2 regions of the Halomonas kalidii genome follow, and region 2 is predicted to be linked to the other one. Evidence: riboswitches for the same ligand, from Rfam matches in the RefSeq annotation. Region 2 holds a riboswitch; the other holds the start of a gene.
What was found. Region 2 has a riboswitch for thiamine pyrophosphate ahead of tenA (thiaminase II). Riboswitches for the same ligand answer to the same signal wherever they lie in the genome.
Positions count from the first base shown of each region.

Region 1 (3,194 bases), on a different contig from region 2:
TCGTCATCTCTTGTTAAGTCAGCCTTAAGCTTCACCCCGCACGATGGTGTCGAGACGCGGCGCAACCCGCTGCGCGTGCTCTCGAATCCGACACCACAGGTCCCCCCATGAAGCCGCTGCATAGATTGTTGACCAATCGACTGATCAAGCTCATTGCCAACCTGCTCAAGGTCGCGTGCTACGCCTTTCACTACGCCTATCCCGACACGCGCTTCACCCTGCCGGCTCGAGCCAGCCCCCTGATCCGGAGCCGGCGGCCAGCCACCATTCCCCGCGTCCTCTGGCAGACCAACTTCACCGACCGCGTGACCCTGCCGGTCTACCTGAACTACCTGTTCAACCGCCTCATGGCGCCCGACTTCGAGTACCGCTTCATGACGACGGCGGCCCGTGCCGACTTCATCGCGCAGTACTACCCCGGCGAGATAGTTCGGCACTATTCCCGGCTGCAGATCGGCGCCGCCCAGGCGGATTTCTGGCGGGTCCTGGTGCTGCAGGCGCATGGCGGCGTCTACCTGGATATCGACGCCCACCTGACATGGCCGCTCGGCCGGCTGCTCGGATCCGATCGGCAGTCGCTGTTCATCAGGACCAAGCGCGACGCGCTCAACAACTTCTTCATCGCCAGCAGGCCCCACTCTCCCGAGCTGGAGGCCGTGATCCGGGCGATCAACGCCAATATCGAAGCGAACACGCTCGAGGGCGTCTTCGATATGACCGGCCCCGGGGTGTTCAACCGCGTGCTCGACATGGGCAGCCTGGACACCGTGCTCTACCGCTACGCCTGCACCCAGGGCAGCTTCACCAATGAGCACTTCCAGTACATCGACAAGCCGCAGGGCAAGTGGAACCGGGAGCAGAAGCGCGTCGCGGTCGTGAGGGAGGAGGCGGCATGAGAGCCAGACGAATCGATCCCCTCCTGCGCGCCGGCCTGCTGACGGTGGCGGGCCTGCTGCTGCTGGGCATCGGAGGGCTGACGGCGAGCTGGCAGCTCGTGGACCTGCCACTGGGAATGATCAGCCTGGCCGCAGGCGTCATGGCCCTGCTGTGGCCGGAGGACCGGGACACCGTGGCGAACGAGGCTGGCCCAGGCAGGCTGCGGAACGACTGCCTCAGCCTGACCCAGGCCAGCCTGCTCACCCTGGCCGGCTTTCACCTGCTGGCCTGAGCCCGGCGGCTTTACAGGAGCACGACCGGCATGGATAGTAGGAAGCCGACGACAGGGGCGCCGCGGCGACACCGCGCAGCGGCTGAGAGGTACCCTCGGAACCTGACCCGGATAATGCCGGCGTAGGGAGTCGTGCAGCGACGGCCTTCCGCTTGCCTGTACCTCCCCGCCGGGAGGACAGCATGCCAATCGACCTTTCCCTTTACCTGGTCACCGACCCCGGCCTCTGCGCCGACCGCGGGCTGGTGGACACGGTGGTCGCCGCCGTGCGCGGCGGCGTGACGCTGGTACAACTGCGCGACAAGCACGCCTCCACGGCCGAGCTGATCGACCAGGCCCGCCGCCTCAAGGCCGCACTCGCCGGCAGCGGCGTGCCGCTGATCATCAACGACCGCCTCGAGGTGGCCCTGGCCGCCGGGGCCGACGGCCTGCACCTGGGCCAGGACGACGGCGACGTGGCCGCCGCCCGCGCCGCCCTGGGCGAGCGGGCGATCCTCGGGCTCTCGGTGCAGACCCACGGCCAGCTCGCCCGCCTCGATCCGGGCCCGCTGGACTACCTGGGCCTGGGCCCGGTGTTCGCCACCCCCACCAAGCACGACCACGCGCGCCCGCTGGGCTTCGACGGCCTGGCCGCGCTGGTCGCCGCCAGCCCCCTGCCCACGGTGGCCATCGGCGGCCTCACGGCCGAGCATGCCGCGGCGGTGCGCTCGGCGGGGGCCGACGGCCTGGCGGTGATCTCGGCGATCTGCGGCCAACCCGATCCCGAGGCCGCGGCCCGGGCCTTCTTCGCGTCGCGCTGATCGTCCTCAGGAGGTGGGGCGGCGCTTCAGCGTCGTGCGGCGGTCGTGGTAGGCGATCGCCAGGCCGCTGCCGATGATCAGCAGACTGCCGACGAAGACCCAGAGGTCGGGCATCTCGCCCCAGAACCACCAGCCCAGCAGCACCGCCCAGAGCATGGCGCTGTAGTCGAAGGGGGCCGCGATGGCCGCCGGCGCGAAACGAAACGCCAGGGTGATGCACGCCGTCGCTCCGATACCGACGATCCCCGAGCCGAGAAACCCCAGCCAGTGCCAGGGATGCGGCGTCTGCCACACCCAGGGCAGGGTGACCGTGGTCACCATCAGCGGCACCAGGGTGATGTAGAAGACCATGGCCCAGAGATGCTCGCGGCCCCCGTAGCGCCGCGAGGTGATCATCAGCAACGCATAGAAGACCGCCGCGGCCAGCATGACCAGCGCGCCGGAGTGGAAACCCTCGCCGCCCGGCCGCACCACCACCAGCACCCCGGCAAAGCCCAGCAACGAGGCCGCCAGCACCTGGCGGTCGACCCTTTCGCCGAGCAGCGGCACCGAGAGCAGCGTGACGAACAGCGGCGCGGCGAAGGCGATGGCCGTGGCCTCGGCCAGCGGCAGCAGGGTCAGGCCGAGCACGAAGAAGACCATGGTGCCGGTGTAGATCAGCCCGCGGGCCAGGTGTACGCCGGGCCGGCGGGTGCGCAGCTTGCGCAGGCCGCCGCCGAAATGCGCCAGCAGCGCGATCAGCGGCAGCGACACCAGGGTACGGAAGAAGATGATCTGCAGCGGCGAATGCACCTCGCCCAGCCACTTGGCGATGGCGTCGCCGAGTGCCAGGCAGAAGACGCCCGCACACATGAACAGGATGCCCTTCAACGACGATGACATGGAGACCTCCCCGCCCCTCCGGCTAGCCGGCGCCCAAAAAACCACCCCGCCGGTCCAGGAGGCCGACGGGGCGTGATCGTGACGACAGGCTAGGAGGTTAGCAGACAAACGGCAACCGCCGGGTCGCCGACAGCCATGCGCTGGACGCTGGCGAGGATGCCGTCCTCATGTCGTGTCCGGGCATTGTCCGAGAGCCCCCTTGTTATGTTATATAGTAACCTTTATTTTTCTGCCGACGAGAGCCTCGCCATGGTCGCCCCGCTTCCCATGCCCCCGGACTGCCCCCACTGGGCCTACGGTCACGACATCGGCGTGCTGCCCCGTATCTTCGAGGACGATATCAC
Region 1 covers NZ_JASCQN010000029.1:87,114-90,307, forward strand. The annotation lists gene QLQ85_RS07655 (glycosyltransferase family 32 protein) at 108-896, shown strand; gene QLQ85_RS07660 (hypothetical protein) at 893-1,168, shown strand; TPP riboswitch at 1,212-1,314, shown strand; gene thiE (thiamine phosphate synthase) at 1,351-1,968, shown strand; gene QLQ85_RS07670 (DMT family transporter) at 1,975-2,850, opposite strand; gene QLQ85_RS07675 (DUF1826 domain-containing protein) at 3,100-3,194, shown strand, end outside.
Region 1: another riboswitch for thiamine pyrophosphate. It lies ahead of thiE (thiamine phosphate synthase); the one in region 2 lies ahead of tenA (thiaminase II).

Region 2 (3,194 bases):
AGGTCATCTTGTCGACCTCTTCCTCGATGGAGGAGGTCACCGCCGAGTTGCCCAGGTTGCCGTTGATCTTCACCAGGAAGTTGCGGCCGATGATCATCGGCTCGGACTCGGGGTGGTTGATGTTGTTGGGGATGATGGCGCGGCCCGCCGCCACTTCCTGGCGCACGAACTCCGGGGTGATCTCCTCGGGCAGCCGCGCACCGAAGCCCTGGCCCGGATGCTGGTTGCCGAGGATGCGCTCGACTTCCTCGGTGCCCAGGGCTTGGCGCCGCTGGTTCTCGCGAATGGCGATGAATTCCATCTCCGGGGTGATGATGCCCTGGCGCGCATAGTGCAGCTGGGTGACGTTTCTGCCGGCCTTGGCCCGCCGTGGGGTACGGGTCAGGTCGAAGCGCAGCTGGGCGAGCATGGGGTCGTTGGCACGGCGCTGCCCGTATTCGCTGGTTGGCCCGTCGAGGAACTCGGTGTCGTCGCGCTCCTCGATCCAGGCACGACGCAGCTCGGGCAGTCCCTGGCGCAGGTCGATCTCGGCCGTGGGATCGGTGTAGGGGCCCGAGGTGTCGTAGACCAGCAGCGGCGGGTTCTCCTCGTCGGCCCCGGAGGTCCTGGTCGGCGACAGCGAGATCTCGCGGAAGGGCACGCGGATGTCCGGGCGGGAGCCCTCGACGTAGCGCTTGCGCGAGCCGGGCAACGGCTGGACGGCGGCGGCGTCGACGCGGGCGGTCTCGGCGAGGAAGTGCTGGGTCTTGCTCATCGGTTGTTCTCCCTATGGGGTGTCACGTCTGGGGGTGTTGTCAGGGAGGACAGGTGGGAAGTGACAGGGGCAGGGTGTCCGGTCTTGCCGAGCCTGCATGTCGCTTGATCCCTACGCTGGTCCTAGCCAGTTCAGGTTCAACGGGATCCATGCTCGGGCGCGTGCGCCGCATGATCTCAGCCGTCTTCAACGGCACCCCGTCAAGCGTGGTGGTCGATTGCTTGGCAAGCCTCATCTTGCCTGCCGCGTCCGGCCTGACCAGGGCCAGCGCGGGTCTGTCGATGGAGCCAGGCGGTCAGTCGGTGCGGTCCAGCCCCATCTGCCAGAAGTCGATCTCGAGTCGCGTGGCGTCGCGGAATACCCCCGACAGCTCCTGGAAGCGCGCCGGGGTGACGTCGGCCAGGCGCGCATCGAGCCACTCCAGCTCGGCGCGCATGGCGCCCTGGAAGTCGTCGCCCTCGTACATGGCGATCCAGGTGTCATAGGGATTGGCCTCGCCGCGGACGGTGAAGGCCTGGGCGTTCAGCCAGTTGGCGATCTCGCCGTAGCCGATCAGGCAGGGCGCCAAGGCCACGTGCAGGTCGAGCAGGTCGCCCCGGTTGCCGGTATCCAGCACATAGCGGGTATAGGCGAGGGTGGCCTTGGCTTCGGGCAGCCGGGCCAGGTCGGCCTCGTCGATGCCCCAGTCGCGGCAGTAGCCCACGTGCAGGCCGAGTTCCACGTCGACGATCGCCTTGAGCCCCTCATGGGCCTGGCGCAGGTCGGCCAGGGTGCGGCTCTTGTAGGCGGCCAGGGCATAGGCCCGGGCGAAGTGGATCAGGAACAGGTAGTCCTGCTGCAGGTAGTGGCGAAAGGCACCCTGCGCGAGCGAGCCGGCGCCGAGCTGGCGCACGAAGTCGTGCTCGACATAGCGGCGCCAGTCGTCCTGGCAGGCGGCGGTCAGATCGTCGAAGCGGTAACCCATCTTGCCTCCGGTCGAAGCGGCGATCCGGAGCGCGGGCGAGGTGAAGGAGGAGGGCCGGGAAGGTGCTGCGTGGCTGGCCCACCGCCTGATTCCCTACGCCGGCGTTAACCGGATCAGGTTCCACGGGACCAGCGCTGGTGGTGGCCTCGCGGCCGACCTGCGCCATCTCAGCCGGATTCACCGGCACCCCGTCAAGCGTCGAGGGCCAGTCTAGCAGGCTGGCCGTGACTTGCCAGCCCATCTATTGCCGCAGCGCCTTCCGTGCGAAGCTCGGCTCCCCCCTCGTCGCCGATGTCGGCCCTTTGTCGCTATGCTGACCGGCAGCGGGGCCATTCTCTCGAACCTAGCCCACGACGAGGCGCCCGGGCGGCATTAGCTCATGCAATGATCGCGAGCTCGACGCCATGAGCGTGGCCCTGCACGAGCCCTATCTCGCCTGGACCAGTTATGAGGACACGCCCTGATGGAGGAGACCTCGATGCCCGACCTCACCCTGATCGTCGCCGGCGACCCCGGCCAGCTCACCGGGGGGTATGTCTATGACGCGTGCATGGTCGCGGAGCTGCGCCGCCGCGGATGGCGGGTCGCGGTGACGGGACTCGACGGCCGTTTCCCGGACCCCGACGCCACGGCCCGGCGGAGCCTGGACACGACCCTGGCGGCGTTGCCCGAAGGGGCCCGGGTGGTGATCGACGGCCTGGCCATGGGCGGGCTGCCCGAGGTGGTCGAGCGGCATGCCGCTCGCCTGGCGATCACCGCCCTCGTTCACCATCCCCTGGCCGACGAGACCGGGATCGACGAGGAGAGTCAACGGCGCCTGTTCGCGAGCGAGGCCCGCGCCCTGGCCGCGATCCGCCGGGTGATCGTCACCAGCCCTTACACCGCCCGGGGCCTGTCGCGTTTCCGCGTGCCCGAGGCCAGCATCCGGGTGGTCGAGCCGGGGGTCGAGCGGGCGGCCCTGGCTGCCAGCGCGCTGGATCTCGAGGACAACGAACGCTCCCATCGCCTGCTCTGCGTGGCCAGCCTGACGCCGCGCAAGGGCCATGAGCTGCTGGTCGAGGCGCTGGCCGGGCTCGCCGACCGCGACTGGGTGGGCGAGGCGATCGGCAGCCACGACCGGGACCCGGCGCATGCCGCCCGCCTCGTCGCCGCGACCCGTCGCCACGGCCTGGCCGAGCGTCTGCACTGGCCGGGCGAACGGGACGCCGCCGGCCTGGCCGAGGCCTACCATCACGCGGACCTGTTCGTGTTGCCCTCGCATTACGAGGGCTACGGCATGGTGGTCACCGAGGCCCTGGCCCGGGGGCTGCCGGTGATCACCACCACCGGCGGGGCGCTCGCCGACACCCTGCCGCCGGCGGCGGGCATCACCGTGCCGCCCGGCGATGCCCTGGCGCTGCGCGGGGCCCTGGCGCGCTGGTTCGACGATGCCGAGCTGCGCCGTCGGCTACGCCGCGGCGCCCGTCGGGCCCGTGA
Region 2 covers NZ_JASCQN010000018.1:24,856-28,049, forward strand. The annotation lists gene thiC (phosphomethylpyrimidine synthase ThiC) at 1-754, opposite strand, end outside; TPP riboswitch at 846-964, opposite strand; gene tenA (thiaminase II) at 1,050-1,718, opposite strand; TPP riboswitch at 1,791-1,919, opposite strand; gene QLQ85_RS03535 (glycosyltransferase family 4 protein) at 2,197-3,194, shown strand, end outside.